DNA from 3 places in the Azospirillum sp. HJ39 genome. Region 2 is predicted to be linked to each of the others. Evidence: riboswitches for the same ligand, from Rfam matches in the RefSeq annotation. Region 2 holds a riboswitch; each other region holds the start of a gene.
What was found. A riboswitch is a leader RNA that binds a small molecule or an ion and turns the genes downstream of it on or off. The one in region 2 is predicted to bind thiamine pyrophosphate.
Positions count from the first base shown of each region.

Region 1 (6,297 bases), on a different replicon from region 2:
GTCGACCACGCCCGCCCGCTCGCAATAGAGGCCTGCGAAGGCGGCCAGGACCAGCGGCGTCGCCACGCGGATCGTGGCGCCGAGCAGCTGCAACGCCAGCAGAAGCGCCTCCTCCATCGCTCAGCTCCTCCCCGTTCCGCCGGGGCCGGCTTCGGTCGGGCCGGCTGGAATCGTTGCCGCCCCGCGGCGGCGGAACAGCGCCTCGATTTGCGGCTTGAACAGGTTTTCCATGGCGCCGGCGAACAGGATGACCAGACCCTGGATGACCATCACCAGTTCGCGGTTGATCGTCGGATAGTCGAAGGACAGCTGGCCGCCGCCCTGTGCCAGGATGCCGAACAGCAGGGCCGCCAGGATGATTCCGACAGGATGGTTGCGCCCCATCAGCGCCACCGCGATGCCGACGAAGCCGACCCCGCCGGTGAAGTTCAGGATGACGCGGTGCTGGACGCCCAGGATCTCGTTGACGCCGACGAAGCCGGCCAGGGCGCCGGAGATCAGCATGGCGACGATGATGTTCCGGGCGGGTGAGATGCCGGCATAGACCGCCGCGCGCTCGTTCCTCCCCACGGTCCGCAACTCGTAGCCCCAGCGGGTCCGGCGCAGGAAGAGATGGAACAGGGCGCAGCAGGCCAGCGCCCACAGGAAGGACAGGTTCAGGGGCGAAGCCGGGATGGCGACGCCGAACCAGCCGAGCGCCCGGTCCATCGACGGCAGCCAGACGCCGGGATCGAACTCTCGGGTTTCCGGCGACTGGCTGCCGGGGCGGATCAGCACGTCCACCAGCAGCCAGGTCATCAGCGAGGCGGCGATGAAATTGAACATGATTGTCGTGATGACGATATGGCTGCCGCGCTTGGCCTGCAGCCAGGCCGGAACGAAGGCCCAGGCGGCCCCGAACAGCGCCGAGGCCAGCACCGCCAGCAAGGCCACCACCGGCCAGGGCCAGCCGGTCAGCGCCAGCGCCACCAGCCCGGCGCCGAGCCCGCCCAGATAGGCCTGTCCCTCGCCGCCGATGTTGAAAAGCCCGCAATGGAAGGCGATGGCGACCGCCAGCCCGGTGAAGATGTAGTCGGTGGCGTAATAGAGGGTGTAGCCGATGGCCTCCGGGTAGCCCACCGCCTCCGTCAGCATCAGCGACAGCACGTCGACCGGATTCTCGCCGATGACCAGGATCACCAGCCCCGACAGCACGAAGGCCGCGACGAGGTTGAGGACCGGCAACAGCGCATACCCGACCCAGCCCGGCACGGCGCCCGGCTGTCCCTTGACCGACCCGCTCAGAACCACCGGCGTCTCCTGATCAACCCATGCCTGGAGTCTTAACCGGCAACCCCTGCGCTGACCAAGCATTTCGTCGGAAGGCGGATCGAGGCGGATCCCGAACTTAGAAGCGTTACAAAAATCTTGCCGCGGCGCAGCAATCTGGCATGATCCTTATCCATACAAACTGTATGGCTATGGAGCACGCCCGATGCCGCTCGACATTCCGCAGACCTTCCGCCACCACGTCTTCTGCTGCGCCCAGCAGCGCCCGCCCGGCCATCCCCGCGGCAGCTGCGCCGCCAAGGGCGCGCATCCGCTGTGGCAGCGGCTGGACCAGAAAATCCAGGGCAAGGGGCTGGCCGACATCGGCATGGCGATGACCGGATGCCTCGGCTTCTGTTCCGCCGGGCCGCTGATGGTGGTCTATCCGGAGGGCATCTGGTATCGCCCTGAGACGCCCGAAGACATCGACGAGATCGTGGACTCGCATCTGGTCAACGACGCGCCGGTGGAACGGCTGGTGATGGTGCTGACCCGGTGATCGGCTGAGCGGCCGGCCGGGCGGCGGAAGCGCTGCGCCGGTCTGACCTGCGGTTGTGGCATTGGGACGCGGCAAGGATTGCCCATAATGTGGGCAACCTCCGCCATTGCCGTCCCGATTCCCTGCCATGACCGACGCCGAGACCGCCGATCTGCTGCCAGCCGAGACCGATTCGGTTCCCTACGCCGTCGGCTGCTTCCTGATCGCCATCCTGCTGTTCGCGGCGATGGATACGCTTATCAAGGTCCTGACGGCCGATTACCCGGTGCCGCAATTGATGTTCGTGCGCTCGCTGGTCGCCTTCCTGCTGGTGGGTGGCTATACGCTGGTGCGCGGCGGCGGGATCGCGGCGATGCGGACGCGGCGGCCCTGGGGCCATGTCTGGCGCTCCTTCGCCGGCCTGATCTCGATGGGCTGTTTCTTCTATGCCTTCAGGGAACTGCCGCTCGCCGACGTCTATGTGCTGAGCTTCGCCGGTCCGCTGTTCATCACCGCGCTGTCGGCCCCGCTGCTGGGCGAGCCGGTGGGCTGGCGCCGCTGGGCCGCCGTGGTCGTGGGATTCGGCGGTGTGGTGGTGATGGCGCAGCCGTCGGCCGGGGCGCCGCTGGTGCCGGTGCTGGTCGGTCTGGCCGCCGCGCTGTTCTATGCCCTGGCGGCGCTGGCGGTGCGTGGCCTGTCGCGGACCGAGACCAGCGCATCGATCGTGCTTTATCTCCTGTTGACGACGACGGTGGTGAGCGGCGCGCTCGCGGTCCCGGTCTGGACGGCGCCGACCGCCCTCGGATTGGGGCTGATGTCGCTGGTGGGGATGCTCGGCGCCGGGGCGCAGGTGCTGCTGACCCAGGCCTTCCGCCGGGCGCCGCCGGCGGTGGTGGCGCCGTTCGAATATACCGGCATGGTGTGGGCCAGCCTGTTCGGCTGGCTGGTGTTCGGCGACCTGCCGACGGTGCCGGTGCTGGCCGGTGCCATGGTCATCATCGGCAGCGGTCTCTATATCCTGCATCGTGAAACGATGATGGCACGCCGCCGGCTGGGTTCTTGACAATAGGCGCTTGGCGGCGACACTCTCGCCGTTCGTTCACGGCTGGGGTGCCTGTGCCGACGCATGCTGTGCGGACGCATGGGCTGAGACACACCCATCGAACCTGATCCGGGTCATGCCGGCGAAGGGAGCCGACCGGATCCGCAAGGCGGCTCCGTTCCTCCGCGTCGCCACGCTGCCGGCGCGCGTAGGGAGTTACAGGTCATGCGGCGCACGCTTTCCCTTCTGATCGGCCTGCTGGCGGCCACGTCGGCGCTGCCATACACCGGCGCCCGGGCCGACGATGCCCTGTCCTTTCCGGTGCTGGTGCCGCTGACCGGCTTCCTGTCGCTGGAGGGCACCAGCCAGCGCAACGGCGCGGTGCTGGCGCTGAAGCAGACCCCGGCCGGCATCGCCATCGCATCCGAAGTGGTCGACACCGGCACCTCGCCGGAAGCGGCGGTGACTGCGCTGGAGCGCGCTGCCGGCGGCGGCACGGTGGGCGCGGTCGCCGCCAGCATGCTCGGCACCCAGATGCTGGCGATGCTGCCGCTGGCGCAGGAGCTGAAGCTGCCCCTTGTCACCGTCTCCGGCACCGCGTCGATCACCGAGCAGGGCAACCCCTGGGTCTTCCGCTTCTTCCCCGGCGACGCGGTGACCAAATCCGCCCATGCCCGCTATGTGGTGGAGGAGCTGGGCAAGCGGCGGCCCGCCGTCATCTACCAGACCACCGCCTACGGCCAGAGCGGCAAGACGCATCTCGACGCCGCCTTCAAGGCGCTGGGCGTCGCGCCGGTGTTCGAGGAGGGGGTGGACCCCGCCGCCAAGGATCTGCTGCCGGTTCTGACCAAGGCGCTGGCCGCCAAGCCCGACGTGCTGGTGCTGCACCTGCATTCCGGCCCGACCGCGCTGCTGCTGAAGCAGGCCGCGTCCAGCGGCGTGACGGTGCCGATCGTCGCCGGCTCCGCCATGCACCAGCCGAGCACCGCGGCCCTGCTGGAGCCGGCGGAGTTGAAGGGCGTCTGCGCCGAGACGGCGGCCTCGCCGGTTTCCGGCGGCTCGCCGGAGGTCGAGGCCTTCACCGACGCCTACCGCGCCGCCTTCGGCAAGGAGCCGGACGCCTTCGCGCTCGGCCAGTATGATGGCATGACCATGGTGCTGGAGGCGGTGAAGGCCGGCGCCCGCAGCCCGGACGCCATCCGCAAGGCGCTGGCGGCCGGAAGCTTCAAGGGCCTCGCCATGACCTACCGGTCGGACGGCAAGGGCAACATGGCCCATTCCGCCGTCATCGTCTGTTATGACGGGACCAGCCGTGTGCCGGCGCTGGTCAAGCGTTACGACGACCCGACGCTTGCGGCGAAGTGACGGATGGCGGCGCTTCAACTGCTGGTCAACGGCGTGGCGCTGGGGGCGGCCTACGCCCTGGTGGCGCTCGGATTCGTGCTGGTGCTGAACGCCACCTCGGCGGTGAATTTCGCCCAGGGCGACCTCGTGATGGCCGGCGGGCTGCTGGCGGTGGCGCTGGCGCCGCTCATTCCTCTTCCGGGCATCGTGCTGCTGCCGGCGGTGCTGGTCCTGATGGCCGGGCTCGGGCTGCTGCTGGCGCTGGCGGCCTATCTGCCGCTGCGGCGCCGGCCGCCGGTGTCGGTCTTCATCAGCACCATCGCCGTCGGCATCGTCCTGCAGAACGGCGCCGCCATCCTGTTCGGGCCGGAGCCGCGCGCCGCCCCACCGCTGATCGTCGACGACACTCTCCATGTCGGCGGGCTGGCGCTGCCGGTGCAATCGCTCGCCATCATCGCGGTGGCGGCGCTGCTGATCGGTGCGCAGCAATGGGTGTTCGCCCGCACCCAGCTCGGCCGCCGGCTGCGGGCGACGGCGCAGGACCCGGAGATGGCGCGCGCCTGCGGCGTGCCGGTCACCGCGATGATCCTGCTCACCTTCGCCATCGGCGCCGCCTGCGCCGGTGCGGCCGGGCTGCTGCTCGCCAACCGCTATTTCGTCACCCCGACCTCGGGCGGCGACCTGATCCTCAAGGCCTACATCGCGGTGACGATCGGCGGCTGGGGATCGGTGCCCGGCGCGGTGGTGGGGGCACTGCTGATCGCGCTGTTCGAGGTGGGCGTGTCGTCGGTGCTGTCCTACCCGGTGGCGCTGGGGGTGCTGTACCTGACGCTGCTGGCGATCCTGGTTCTGCGGCCTCAAGGGCTGTTCGGCGAAGCGGTGCGGCGCCGTGGGTGATCGACGCTCCCCTTGCTGGAGAGGGGCGGATGCCGTGTTGTCCGCGGCTGCTCTTGCCCTGCTGATCTATGCGTTCGCTTTCGCATCTCCCTACGGCCTGCGCGTCCTCACCGTCGCCGGGGTCTATGCGCTGGCCGGCTTCGGTTTCCAGATCGTCTTCGGGCTGGGCGGGGCGCTGTCGCTGGCGCAGGGCGCCTTCTTCGGCGTCGGTGCCTATGTCACGGGCATCCTCGGCAGCCGGTACGGGCTGGGCTTCGAGGCGACCTTTCCGCTGTCGCTGCTGGTGCCGCTGGCACTGGCTCTGCCGGTCGGGCTGGCGGTGCTGCGGTTGGAGTCGCACTATTTCGCGCTGGCGACGCTGGGGATCGCGCAGGTGCTGCATCTGCTGGCGGTCAATCTGCCGGAGCTGACCGGCGGCGCCAACGGGCTGGCCGGGGTGCCGGGCGTGGTGCTGTTCGGCTGGACGGTGCCGCGTGGGCTGCCGATGGCGGCACTGGTCTGGGGGTTGGTGGCGCTGGGCGGGCTGGCCGGCTGGCGGCTGACGCGCGGCCGGCTCGGCCGCTCGCTGGAAACCCTGCGCGACGACCCGATGGCGGCGGCGACGCTCGGGCTCGACGTCGGCCGGCTGCGGCTGGCCGCCTTCGGCATCAGCGCAGCGTTCGCCGGGGCCGCCGGAGCCCTGGCGGTGCACACCCAGCGCGTCGTCTCGCCGGAGGTGCTGGAATTCCCGGTGATGGTCTCGATCCTCACCATCGCCATCGTCGGCGGGCGCGGACGGATGGCCGGGGCTGTGCTGGGGGCCGTGCTGCTGCTGCATCTGCCGGAGTGGTTCCGCTTCCTGGAGCGCGGCTATCTGGTGGTCTACGGCATGGCGCTGCTGCTGACCGTGCTGCTGGCGCCGGATGGACTGACCGGCCTGATCGACCGCGCAGTCAATTTCCGCTTGTCCGGTCGTCGTCCGCGCCCGCTGCCCGCCGCGCAGGAACCGCCGCGGCCCGCGATCCCGGCAGGTGGCCCGGCAGGGGGGCTCGCCGTGGACCTGTTGGAGAAATCCTTCGGCGGCGTGCGTGCGGTGGACGGCGTCTCGTTCGACCTGCCGCCGGGCGGCATCACCGGCCTGATCGGCCCCAACGGGTCGGGCAAAACCACCGTCATCAACCTGCTGTCCGGGCTGGAGCGGCCCGACGGCGGGCGGGTTCTGCTCGCCGGCCGCGACATGACCGGCGCC
Region 1 covers NZ_CP167912.1:97,451-103,747, reverse strand. The annotation lists gene ABMY26_RS28140 (ABC transporter permease) at 1-117, opposite strand, end outside; gene ABMY26_RS28135 (ABC transporter permease) at 121-1,290, opposite strand; gene ABMY26_RS28130 (ferredoxin) at 1,475-1,807, shown strand; gene ABMY26_RS28125 (DMT family transporter) at 1,935-2,849, shown strand; TPP riboswitch at 2,883-2,996, shown strand; gene ABMY26_RS28120 (ABC transporter substrate-binding protein) at 3,054-4,193, shown strand; gene ABMY26_RS28115 (branched-chain amino acid ABC transporter permease) at 4,197-5,069, shown strand; gene ABMY26_RS28110 (ATP-binding cassette domain-containing protein) at 5,104-6,297, shown strand, end outside.
Region 1: it holds a riboswitch for thiamine pyrophosphate, as region 2 does, so the genes downstream of both, ABMY26_RS28120 (ABC transporter substrate-binding protein) here and thiO (glycine oxidase ThiO) in region 2, are expected to answer to the same signal.

Region 2 (6,297 bases):
CGCGACCGGACGGAGCGCATCGCCGACCAGGACCGTCTGCGCGAGAACCTGAAGGCCCTGCCCGCCGGCAGCGACCTGCACAAGCGCACACTGGCCAAGATGGCGGAGGCCGAGAACCGCCTGGACGCCCTCGCCCGCGACCTCACGACAGCCCGCGGCGAGGCGGAGGCGGCACGGCAGACCCTGCGGGACCGGGTGAAGGCACTGGCGATCTGAGGAGCAATGGCAAGGGACGGTGGTGGCGGGCGATGCCCGCCGCGCCGGCTCCCTACAGCGTCGTCGCGCTGCAATAGGCCCAGTCTTCGCCCTGGAGACCGAAGAAGGCCGCCACCGGCTTGCCGCGGGAGCGGTCGACGACGACTCGGAAGCGGCTGCCGGTGCAGGTGCCGGCGGCCTGCCTGGCGAAGGGCAGCTTGACGTGCTTGGACTTCAGGCAGGCGTCGGACATCTTGGGCGGGGTGGCCGGGCCGTCCACCTTCCTGCCGTTCAGCACCATGTAATAGGTGGTGGCCTGGCCGCCCTTGACGTCCGCCTTCACCTCGATCTTGCCGAAGCGCGACTTGTAGAGGCCGGCGTCCTGCTCGCCATCCGGCCCGCCGGCGGGCAGCGTGCGGAAGGAGATGGCGGCGCAGGACGGCGGGTCCTTGGCCAGCGCCGGGGTGGCGAGCATGGCGAAGCCGACGGCCAGCAGACAGGCGGCGATGCGGGACGGCTGCATGGGCTGCATGGGAACCCCCTTTCGAACCGGTTGGAACGTCACTTCGGCATCACGCAGAAGGTGGTCTGCTGCATCAGGGCGCAGTCCTTCTCCACCCCGCCATCCAGCATCGCGATCTCGACCTGGGTGATGACCAGGGTGCGGCCCGGCTTCACCACGCGGGCGCGGGCGATCATCACCTCGCCCTTGGCCGGCGACATCAGGTTGATCTTGAACTCGACCGCCAGCACCTCCGCCCCGGCCGGCATCAGGCTCAGCGCGGCATAGCCGCCGGCATTGTCGGCCAGCGTGCTGACCATGCCGGCATGGAAGAAGCCGTGCTGCTGGGTCAGGTCGGCGCGGAAGGGCAGCCGCATCTCGCAGAATCCGGGCTCGATGGCCGTCAACTCGATGCCGAGCGTCCTGCAGATCGGCTGCTGTTCGAACGAGGCGAGGCAGCGCGCCTTCCAGTCGGCGGCACGGGGTTCGAAGGTGGCGGGCAAGGCTGGGGTCTCCGGCAAGGGGATGCTGCGCCACAGCCTGCGTCAGCCGCTCCGCAGGATCAAGCGGCCGAATGGGCAGCGCACCTCTCTCCCCGTGGCGTCACCCCCCGATCAGGCCCATCTGCGGGCTGGACGGTTCGGCATGGGATCGCATCGGCATGCGGCCGGCAAGATGGGCGCCGCGGCCGGCGCTCACCGCGTCGCGCATCGCCGCCGCCATCCGCACCGGATCGCGCGCCTTCGACACCGCGGTGTTCAGCAGCACGGCGGCACAGCCCAGCTCCATCGCGCGGGCGGCGTCCGACGCGGTGCCGATGCCGGCGTCCAGCACCACCGGAACCGGGCTGCGGGCGCAGATCGTCTCGATGGCGTGCGGGTTGCGGATGCCCAGCCCCGACCCGATGAAGGCGCCCAGCGGCATCACCGCGGCGGCACCCAGGTCGGCCAGCTTGCGGCAGGTCACCGGGTCGTCGTTGCAGTAGGGCAGCACGACGAAGCCGTCATTCACCAGCTCCTCCGTCGCGCGCAGCAATTCCTCCACGTCGGGATAGAGCAATTCGCGGTCGCCGATCACCTCCAGCTTGATCCAGGGTGTGTCCAGCGCCTCGCGCGACAGCTGCGCGGTCAGCACCGCTTCCTTGGCGGTCATGCAGCCGGCGGTGTTGGGCAGCAGCCCGACCGGCCGACCGGCGGTGGCGCGGGCCAGCACGTCGACCAGGCTTTCCGAATAGCCGTCCAGGCTGATGCGCCGAATCGCCAGCGTGACCAGCTCGCTGCCGCTGGCCGCCAGCGCGTCGAGCATGACCTGCTGGTTCGGATAGCCGGCGGTGCCCAGGAACAGGCGCGACCCGAAGCTGCGCCCAGCAATGGCAAGGGGATCGGCGGACGTGGTTTGGGACATGGAAGTAAGGACCTTCGCAAAGGTGCTCCCCCCTTTTTCGGGGGAAGGGGGATGTCGGGGGGCGGTCGCCCTGGCTCAGCCGCCCTGGATCGGGCGGACGATCTCCAGGCTGTCGCCGTGCCGGAGCGCCGTGCCGGCCCACTGCCGGCGGGGAACCACCGTGCCGTTGAGGGCGACGGCGACGCCGCGGGTTCCCTCGGCGATGCCGCGGGCGGCCAGCAGGTCGGCGACCGAGGCGGCGGCGAGCGGCTCGTCGCGGCCGTTGACGCGGAGGACGGCGCTCATGCGGCGGCTCCCGCCAGGACGAAGCGGTCGGCGGCGAACGGGCGCAGCAGCGGGTCGGTCTCCCCGGTCAGCACCAGCCGGGCGATGCCGTCGGCGGTCACCGGGGTCAGCAGGATGCCGTTGCGGTGGTGGCCGGTGGCGTGGATCAGGCCGGGAATGCCGCTTTCCCCCAGGACCGGCGCATCGTCGCGGCTGCCGGGCCGGAAGCCGGCCCAGGCCTCCTCGATCGGCAGCTCGGCGATGCCCGGAAGCGCCCGCCATGCCCCCTCCAGCAGGGCGAACTGGCCGCCCGCGGTGAGGCGGTCGTCGAATCCGCGCTCCTCCGTCGTGGCGCCGATCAGCAGCCGGCCGTCGAGCCGCGGGATCAGGTAGGTGCCGGGCGTCCACACCACATGGCGCAGCAGCGGCAGCCGCGGGTCCATGCGCAGGCAGACCATCTGCCCCTTCACCGGCCGGACCGGCGGCCTTGCAACGGGGGGCAGGCCGGGCACCCCGGCCGACCAGGCGCCGGCCGCGAGCACCACGCGGTCGGCCCGGTGCAGGGTTCCGGCGACGCGCACCCCGGCGGCGGCACCGCCCTCCATCGCCAGCGCGACCTCGCCGCATCGTTCGTGCAGGCGGGCACCGGCGGCCTCCGCAGCGCGGCGCAAGGCGGCGGCGACCTTGCGGTTGTCGACCTGATGGTCGCCGGCGCAGAACAGCGCTCCGGCGACGCCGGGTTGCAGGTACGGCTCGCGCCGCCGCACCTCGGCCCCGCCCAGCCATTCCACCGGCAATCCCAGATCGCGCTGGAAGCCATGCAGGAAGCGGACCTTCGCCGCATCGTCGGCATTGAGCGCGATGACCATGGTGCCTTCGCTGCGCAGATCGACCGGCTGGCCGCTCGCCGCCTCCAGGTCGCGGGCGAAGTCGGGCCACAGCGCCTGCGAGGCGCGGGTCAGCGGCAGCAGCCCCTCCTCGCCCGGTTCGGTCTCGACGCAGGCGGCCAGCATGCCGCCGGCGGCATGGGTGGCGCCGCGACCGGCCTCCCCCCGTTCGAACAACTCGACGCGGCAGCCGGCCGACGCCAGCCTCCAGGCAACGGCGAGGCCGATGCAGCCGGCGCCGATGATGGCGACGGACGGGCGGGCTCCCGATTCGGGAACGGAAAACGGATGTGGTTCGGGCGCATCGATCATGCGGCGGCTCCCTTCGCTGGAATTACCCAGACAGGTTCGATGGGTGTGTTCTCAGCCGTGCGACCACCGCACGGCACCCCAGGCCTATGTTTTTGCCTTATGCCAACATTCAGCTGGCCCTACAAGCGGAATCGCGGCCCCGCTGCGGCAGGACCGGCGACACCGGGACGGACCCAGGGGCGCCTTTTCCCGTTTGTCCAGCCCGGATCGAACCGGATAGCCCCTTCCGCAGCATGGGCTTGCACCGCCGCAACCCTTCATGCTCCCATGCCGGCACGCCGCATCATCGAAAAAAGGGACCGGAAGCGACGATGGAGTACGCCTTCGCCACCGTCGGCGACCACGACGGCATCCTGCTGTCCGGCCGCTGCACCTACGAGGACGGCAACCGCTTCCACGACATGCTGCGCGACTGGGACTTCCTGGCGAGGCCGGTGGTGCCGCTGGACCTGCGGTTCGTCTCCTTCATCGACTCCGCGGCCATCGGCATGCTGTTCATCCTGGCCAACCGCTGCCGCGAGGCCGGCGGCCACATCGTCGCCAGCGGTGCAGCCCCCCACATCGTCCGCGCGCTCCGCCGCGCCACGCTGGAGCGCTATATCGAGCTCAGGTAAGGGGGGCTCAGGCAAGGGAAGCTCCGGAACGCGGATACGAAAAAGCCCGCTCGGTCTTGCGACCTGCGGGCCTTTCGTCGTTCCCGTATCCCCGGGATGGTCCCATCTGCATGGGAGTGGTGCGGTCGAGAAGACTCGAACTTCCACGGGTTGCCCCACAGCGACCTCAACGCTGCGCGTCTACCAATTCCGCCACGACCGCACGAGGCTGGTAGCCCCGACCTGCGCTTGCGCGCCTCATCGGGTGGAGCGGGTAGATATCAGCTTCCCGAGGGGCGATCAAGCGCTACAATCATCATCCGCGAAAAAAAACGAACTGCCCCTCACCCCTTCCGCCCAACCCTTCTATCCGCCCCTTCTGCCGAGACCCTATCGAATGACCTCCGTGACCAGCCTGACCGCCAGTCCGATCCAGTCCGACACCTCCGCCGCCCGCCCAGCCGCACTCCGTCCGGTCGAGTGGCGCATATCCGACCGGCCTGTCCCCTACCCCGAGGCGATCGCCGAGATGGAGGCCCGCGTCGAGGCGATCCGCGCCGGCACCGCGCCGGAAATGGTGTGGCTGCTGGAGCATCCGCCGCTCTACACCGCCGGCACCAGCGCCCGGGACGAGGATCTGCTGGAGGCCGACCGCTTCCCGGTCTACCGCACCGGGCGCGGCGGCCAGTACACCTACCATGGGCCGGGCCAGCGGGTGGCCTATGTGATGCTGGACCTGAAGGCGCGCGGCGCCGACATCCGCCGCTATGTCCACGACCTGGAGGAGTGGATCATCCGCACGCTCGCCTCCTTCACCATCAGGGGGGAGCGGCGCGATGGCCGCGTCGGCATCTGGGTCGACAAGCAGCCATATGGCGGCGTGAAGGGCCAGGAGGACAAGATCGCCGCCATCGGCGTGCGGGTGCGGCGCTGGGTCAGCTTCCACGGCATCGCCCTGAACGTCGAGCCGGACCTCGGCCATTTCGGCGGCATCGTTCCCTGCGGCATCGCCGGGCATGGCGTCACCTCCATCGTCGCGCTGGGCCAGCTGGTGACGATGGAGGACGTCGATTCCGCCCTGATCGCGGCATGGCCGGAGGTGTTCGGCGGCCCGATGCGGGGCGAGGAGGGCGAGGACACGGGCGCCTGAACGGCTCCGGTCAGTATTTCTTGAACCCGCCGCCGGCCGGCGTCGCGGCCTGTCCGGCGGCGGGATTGACGCGCGGATCCTTGTTGTCCATAGACTGCACCGTGCAGCCGGCGGAATCGCCGTTGCGGAACAGGTAGATCTTCTTGGGATCGGCCTTCTTGCCGGGATCGTGCAGGTTCAGGCCGTGGCCGAAGGCGACGCCCATCACCTGCCCGTTGAAATAGGCGCGGAACCGCATCGGCGTGATCTCGCCGAAGCGCAGGGCGGCGCAGTCCTTGCTCAATTCCTTCTCGAACGTGCCGGCCTTGCGCCAGTCCTCCTTGGAGCGGATCGTCATCCATTGCGGCGGCAGCGCGAATTGCACGATGGGCGACGCGAAGGGAAGGTCGGCACCCGGCTGGGGCGGCGCCATATGGCCGGGCTCGGTCCGCTCCAGCGGACCGGCCAACGCCGGGGCGGCCGCCATCGGAACCGGCAGGAGCAGAGCCGGCAGGAGCAGAGCCGGCATCAGGGCGGCCAGCCTCCCAGCCGCCAGCCGATGCCACAGATCAAATCCGGACATCGACCCCCCGCTCCCCGAAAGGCTCGACCGGCTTTCCCTTGGCCGGGGCGGCGGGCGGAGCGGACGGAACCGCTGTCCCGGCGCCCAGCCGCCCGGACAGGGTGAGCGACAGGTCCAGCGGCCCCCCTGCGGCCGGGACGTTGCGCGGCGACAGGACCACCGTACCCTCCAGCCCGCCCGGCGGCCCGGTCATCGCCCCGGCCAGCGCCTCCATGACAGGGCCGAGGCCGTCGGCGGGAATGCCGTCGGCCTCGACCGTCAGCCCCCGGCCCGGCCGGATGGCCGAGCGCAGCGCGCCGATCGCGGCGGCAAAGCCGCCGCTCCCCCCCTCGGCCGGCACATGCGCCAGGACCAGGGCCGCCGCCTCGAAACAGGGCGATGCAGGGCCAGCCGCCACGCGGAGACCGATGCCGTGCACCTCGACCGCC
Region 2 covers NZ_CP167911.1:2,753,782-2,760,078, forward strand. The annotation lists gene ABMY26_RS26420 (hypothetical protein) at 1-216, shown strand, start outside; gene ABMY26_RS26425 (hypothetical protein) at 269-727, opposite strand; gene ABMY26_RS26430 (PaaI family thioesterase) at 757-1,200, opposite strand; gene ABMY26_RS26435 (thiazole synthase) at 1,301-2,101, opposite strand; gene thiS (sulfur carrier protein ThiS) at 2,177-2,386, opposite strand; gene thiO (glycine oxidase ThiO) at 2,383-3,564, opposite strand; TPP riboswitch at 3,556-3,655, opposite strand; gene ABMY26_RS26450 (STAS domain-containing protein) at 3,876-4,178, shown strand; tRNA gene ABMY26_RS26455 (tRNA-Leu) at 4,296-4,380, opposite strand; gene lipB (lipoyl(octanoyl) transferase LipB) at 4,555-5,307, shown strand; gene ABMY26_RS26465 (hypothetical protein) at 5,318-5,869, opposite strand; gene ABMY26_RS26470 (hypothetical protein) at 5,856-6,297, opposite strand, start outside.

Region 3 (6,297 bases), 1.1 Mb from region 2:
CCCGCTCCTTGGCGTCTCCCGATAAAATGTCCCACGACAAACCAACAAACGTACACTGGAAAGGCGATCGCATGCTGGGCACGATCTTCGTCCTCAATGACCGCGGCGGCGTAGGCAAGACGCTGCTGTCCCATCACCTGATGGCGACCGCCATGCTCGAAGGCCTGCAATTGAAGGTCGTCGAGTACGAGGTGAACGAGCGTCTCGCCCGACTCTTCGGCCCGGACGTGGTCGAACATCGCCGCATCACGCAGGACTTCATGAACATGATGGGGTCGGCCGACGGCTTCTATGAGTTCTGGGACCTTATCGGGCCGGAACTGCAGCGCGGCGGCCGCCTGTTCGATTTCGGCGGCAACATCTCGCAATGGTTCTTCAACTGGGCCGAGGTGTCGGGCTTCGACTATTACGTCGGCGACGGCGAGCGGCTGACCTTCATGGTGCCGGTGACCGTCGACCTCGCCTCGCTGTCCACCGGCATGACCACGCTGGAGCGGGTGGCGACCATCGCCCCGAAGGCCAAGCGCGTCCTGGTGGAGAACGGCTTCTCCGGCCCCTTCTCGCAGTTGGAGGACAGCCAGTATGCCCGCCGCAAGGCCGAGATGGTGGAACGCGAGGGGCTGCATGTCATCTCGATGCCGCCCTGCACCGCCCCGGCCTGGGCGCGCCTGACCGGCCACCGGCTGGATCAGGTTGCGACGATGACGCGTGAGGATCTGGTGAAGCTGGGCATGACCCCGCCGGTCGCGTCCCGTTCGCTGATCATCATCCACGAATGGCTGCGCAACATGCGCCAGGCGCTGTCGCCCTATCTGCACGACGCCTTCCGCCAGACCCCGGCCACGACCAAGGGCCGCTGACGGTTCCGGGCGCCGGCGTTCAGGCGTTGCGAAACGAACGGGGGCGTCCGGCGGGGCGCCCCCGTTCGTTTGCGTTTCAGGGTTTCAAGCGGCGCTGCGGGCCGGGTTGGCGCTGTACAGGTTTTCCTTGACCGGCGTCACCGAGCGCACCTGATAGCCCGGCCGGGCGCTGAAGCGGCGGTTGGCGCGCTCTGCGGCCTCGCGCTCCGACTCCGCCCACACCAGATAGGTGCGCCCGCGCACCCATTCGGCGGCCAGCGGATGGGCGGCATCGATCTCGCCGATCTGCTGGTTCACCACGGTGACCAGCCATTCCTTGTCGCCCGGATTGCGGCGGTCGGTCAGGATCAGGATCTGCGGGCGGCGCTTGGACTGCGCCTCCGTCAGGCGCTGTTGCACTTCGGCCTGCTTGCCGCGCAGTTCCACCATGCCGCGCACCAACTCCCCGATCTCGGCATGGAGAGCCTCTTCCTCGCGGTGCAGGCGGTGGATGGTGGCATCAAGCTTGTCCAGGTTGGACCGCACGCCGCGGACGCGCAGGCGGGACTGCGACACCCGCTGCTCCACCGCCAGCAGCAGGTTGCCGAGCCATGCCCCGATGGCGACGATCGCCAGGACGATGATGAAGTTGATCATCATGTTTGGGCACCGGCCTTCGTCCGCGCGGTCGCCGGGCCGGATGGCACCCCGCCCTTGCGCGCGTCGCCGCGCATGAAGCTCTTCTGGAACCCCATCTTGAAGGGAAACGCGACCTCGACCATCTGCCGGGCCTCGTCGAAGCTGGAAGCCCAGACCTCCGCCACGTTGGCGCAGCGCCAGATCGGGTTGACCGCCGCCCGTTCCCCGCCCGCTCCCGATGCGGAGGACGCCTTCTCTTGGGTGACCGTGGCGGCGAACTTCATCAGTCCGGCCTGCGGGTCGCCGACCTCGTGCACGAACAGCGGCGGCTGTTCGGCCAGATCCTTGATCAGCTTCTCGGCCTTGCGGATGTCGGTTTCCAGCCGGTGGCGGTCTGACGACTGGCTGTTGCGGCGCTGGACCAGCTGGTTGACACGGTTCTGCAGGTCCTGCGCCTCGGCATGCAGCACATAGATCCGGTTCTCGATCTGCTCCAGGCCACTGCTCTTTTCCAGGATGTTCGGCAGGAAATCCTTCAGCATCATGGCGACCGGGACGGCGGCCAGCATGATGACGACGATGGCGATCAGGAACAGCGTCGTGTTCGACATCCGCCCGCCCGTTCTCCCCCTGAAACCTGTGCCGTCCCGTCCGCCGGACGCGGTGGAAACGGCGCAGCCACAGACGAACGAGAATCAACAAACAATCCGCATCCGTCAACGAATCGTCACGGTTCGGTCCGATTTCATCCTGCCCGACCAGGCCACGGCGCGGGTGGCCGCAAGGTCTCAGGACAGCGCCATCTCCGCCACCCGTTTGACCGCGTCGCGCACCGGCCCCGGCCGCGGAACGTCGGCGATGGTGGTGAACCAATGGGCGGGCGGATTGCGGCCGGCGGCGCGGCTCCAGGTCAATGACCGCAGCACCGCCTCCGCCTCCGGCGTGGGCGGCTGCGCCGGGTCGATGCCGTTCATCACCGCCCAGATCCCGGCCCAGCAGCGCCCGACCGACCAAGGATTGTAGCCGCCGCCGCCGACCGCCAGCACCCGCGGCGCCAGCGGCAGCAGAGCCGCCACCGCATTCCACAGCGCGCGGTTGGATAGCTCCAGCCGGCTCAGCGGATCCTCGGCCAGCGCATCGGCCCCGGTCTGGATCACCATCGCCTGCGGACGGAAGGCACGGGCCAGCGGCAGCACCGCCGCCTCCATCACATGCTCCATCTCGCTGTCGTTGAAGCCGGGCGGCACCGGCAGGTTGCGGGCCATCCCGCCGGCCCGGTCCTCGGCCCTGCCGGTGTAGGGCCAACGCCCATCCTCGTGGACCGAGACGGTCAGCACCCGGTCGTCGTCGGCGAACGCCTCCTCCACCCCATCGCCATGGTGGGCGTCGAGATCGACATACAGCACCCGCTCCAGCCCATGGTCGAGCAGTTCCAGGATGCCGAGCACCGGCGCGTTGAAGTAGCAGAATCCGCTGGCCCGGTCGCGGCGCGCATGATGGGTGCCGGCGGCCGGGGCATAGACCAGACCGGCTGGCCGATCCCCCAGCAGCCGCGCCGCCTGGAGGGCCGAGCCGCTGCTGTGGGCCGGCCGCCGGTACATCTCGGCGAAGACCGGGTTCTCCAGCTTGCCGAGATTGTGGCGGGCCGCCGTCGCCTCGTCCACCCGCTGCTCCGCCTCCGCCCGCTTCAGCGCCGCGATGTAGTCGAGGGTATGGAAGCGCGCCAGTTCGCGTTCGCTGGCGACATGGGTGTCGAGATAGACCTGATCCGGCAGCCATCCCATGGCGCGGCTGAGGTCGATGGCGGTCGAGACGCGCGGGATCGCCAGCGGGTGCTTCGGCCCATAGGTCGAGCCGCGGTAGATCTCGCCACCGATGAACAGCGGGGTGCGGAACGGCGTGGTCAGGGGAGGAACTCCGTCATGTCCCCCGGAAACTAGGCGGCGTTGCCGCCCGGTCAAGCGCCGATGGTGCTTCCGCAGGATGGGAGGCGGTGCCGGCGATGCTTGCGGTCACGGATCGTCCGCGCCTATAGTCGCCGCCTTCACTGGGGGGAGCCGATGGGCGGCTGAGAGGTCCCGTTGCGGGACGACCCCTGGAACCTGATCCGGTTCATGCCGGCGTAGGGATCAGTGATGCCAGATAAGACGCATCCCCGGACCTGTCCCTCCTCCCCGCGCTCATGTCCGCGATGACCCCCCTGTCGGTCACCATTGCAGGGGCGCGGCTGACCTATGGCGGCACGCTTCTGTTCTCCGACCTGACCCTGGACCTGCCGGCGGGGAAGACCACCTGCCTGCTGGGCCCGAGCGGTGTCGGCAAGACCACGCTGCTGCGCATCCTCGCCGGGCTGGCAGAGCCGGAGCCGCCCACCGCCGTCGTCACCGGCGACCGCCGGCCGCTGGCCGGCCGCATCGCCTACATGGCGCAGCAGGATCTGCTGCTGCCCTGGCTGACCGTCCTCGACAATGTGCTGCTGGGCGACCGGCTGCGCCACCGCCGGCCCGATGCCGCGCGGGTGGAGCGCGCCCGCGCCCTGCTGGAGCGCGTCGGGCTGGCGGGCCGCGAGCGCGACCGCCCCGCCGCCCTGTCCGGCGGCCAGCGGCAGCGCGTGGCGCTCGCCCGCACGCTGATGGAGGACAAGCCGCTGGTCCTGATGGACGAGCCCTTCTCGGCGCTCGACGCCATCACCCGCCTGCGTCTCCAGGAGACGGCGGCGGAGACGCTGGCCGGCCGCACCGTGCTGATGGTCACCCACGACCCGCTGGAGGCGCTGCGGCTCGGCGACCGCCTGCATGTGATGACCGGCCGTCCCGCCACCATGGGGCCGGCGCTGGAGCCCGCCGGCGCGGTCCCGCGCCGCGTCGACGATCCCGCCCTGCTGGCGCTCCAGGCCGAGCTGCTGCGGAGGCTGGCGGAATGAGGGCGCTGCTGCGCGCCGCGGTCACCCTTGCCGTGCTGGCCGCCGGCTGGCAGGCGCTGGTCTGGGCCACCGGCCTGCCGCGCTACCTGCTGCCCGGCCCGCTGGCGGTGGCCGACGCCATGCGGCGGCAGGCGCCGCTGCTGCTGAGCCATGGGCTGACCACGCTGGCGGAGATCCTGGTCGGGCTGGTCGCCGGCGTGGCCCTGGGCACGGTCAGCGCGCTGCTGCTGGCGCGCTTCCGCACCGCCCGGCGCTGGCTGATGCCGCTGCTGCTGGTCAGCCAGGCGATCCCGGTCTTCGCGCTGGCGCCGCTGCTGGTGCTGTGGCTGGGCTACGGCATGGCGTCCAAGATCGCCATGGCGGTGCTGGTCATCTATTTCCCGGTGACGACGGCGCTGTTCGACGGGCTGCGCCGCACCGATCCGGGCTGGCTCGACCTTGCCCGTACCATGGGCGCCTCGCCCGCCGCCATCCTGTGGACCATCCGCCTGCCGGCCGCCCTGCCCGCCTTCTGGTCCGGCGTGCGGGTGGCCGCCGCCGTGGCCCCCATCGGGGCGGTGATCGGCGAATGGGTCGGCTCCTCCTCCGGCCTCGGCTACCTGATGCTGCATGCCAACGCCCGCATGCAGATCGACCTTCTGTTTGCCGCCGTGCTGGTGCTGGGGCTGTTCGCGGTGACGCTCTATGCCGCCGTCGACGCGCTCGCCCGGCGCGCGCTGCCCTGGCAATCCGATACCCAGCCGGCGGATGACGCCGATCCATGACGCCGATCCATGACCCACCCCCCGAAGGGAAGAGACGCCCGATGAAGCACCTGTTCGCCGCTGCCCTGATGGCCGCCAGCCTGATGACCGCCAGCCTGATGACCGCGCTGCCGGCGCTGGCCCAGGACAAGCTGTCCGTGATGCTCGACTGGTTCGTCAACCCGGACCATGCCCCGCTGGTCGTCGCCCAGGAGAAGGGCTTCTTCAAGGATGCCGGGCTCGACGTGACGCTGACCGCGCCGGCCGATCCCAACGACCCGCCCAAGCTGGTCGCCGCCGGCAAGACCGACCTCGCCGTGTCCTACCAGCCGCAGCTGATCCTGCATGTGGCAGAGGGGCTGCCGCTGGTCCGCGTCGGCACACTGGTTTCCACGCCGCTGAACTCGGTCGTCGTGCTGCGCGACGGGCCGGTGAAAACGCTGAAGGACCTGAAGGGCCGCAAGATCGGCTTCTCCATCGCCGGCTTCGAGGACGCGCTGCTCGGCGCCATGCTGGAGAAGCACGGGCTGAGCCTGAAGGACGTCGAGCTGGTGAACGTCAACTTCTCGCTGTCGCCGTCGCTGCTGTCGGGGCAGGTCGACGCGGTGGTCGGCGCCTTCCGGAACTTCGAACTGAACCAGATGGAGATCGAGAAGCATCCCGGCCGCGCCTTCTACCCCGAGGAGGAGGGCGTCCCGCCCTATGACGAGCTGATCCTGGTCGCGCAGAAGGGCAAGACCGACGACCCACGCTTCAAGCGCTTCCTGGCGGCGGTGGAGCGGGCGACGCTCTACATCCTCAACCATCCGGAGGAGGCGCAGGCCGCCTTCGTCAAGGATCGGCCGGAGCTGAACGACGAGCTGAACCGCCGCGCCTGGGCAGACACGCTGCCGCGCTTCGCCCACAGCCCGGCCGCCCTGGATGCCGAGCGCTACACCCGCTTCGCCGAGTTCCTCAAGGCGCGCGGCCTGATCAAGACGGTGGCCCCGGTCGACCAATATGCGGTCGTGGTGAAGTAAGCCGCACCCTGCGGCGTTGCCAACCGGCCCGGCGGAGCGTTACCTAGAAGGCAACCGCTCCGCTGCCGCATGGCAGCCATGGGGCAAAGGACGGCAGGCGGTCGGAAAAGACCGCCGGAAAAAGACGGGAGACG
Region 3 covers NZ_CP167911.1:1,618,912-1,625,208, forward strand. The annotation lists gene ABMY26_RS20880 (hypothetical protein) at 1-860, shown strand, start outside; gene ABMY26_RS20885 (hypothetical protein) at 945-1,499, opposite strand; gene ABMY26_RS20890 (hypothetical protein) at 1,496-2,089, opposite strand; gene ABMY26_RS20895 (acetoin utilization protein AcuC) at 2,267-3,439, opposite strand; TPP riboswitch at 3,519-3,625, shown strand; gene ABMY26_RS20900 (ABC transporter ATP-binding protein) at 3,670-4,401, shown strand; gene ABMY26_RS20905 (ABC transporter permease) at 4,398-5,165, shown strand; gene ABMY26_RS20910 (ABC transporter substrate-binding protein) at 5,207-6,163, shown strand.
Region 3: it holds a riboswitch for thiamine pyrophosphate, as region 2 does, so the genes downstream of both, ABMY26_RS20900 (ABC transporter ATP-binding protein) here and thiO (glycine oxidase ThiO) in region 2, are expected to answer to the same signal.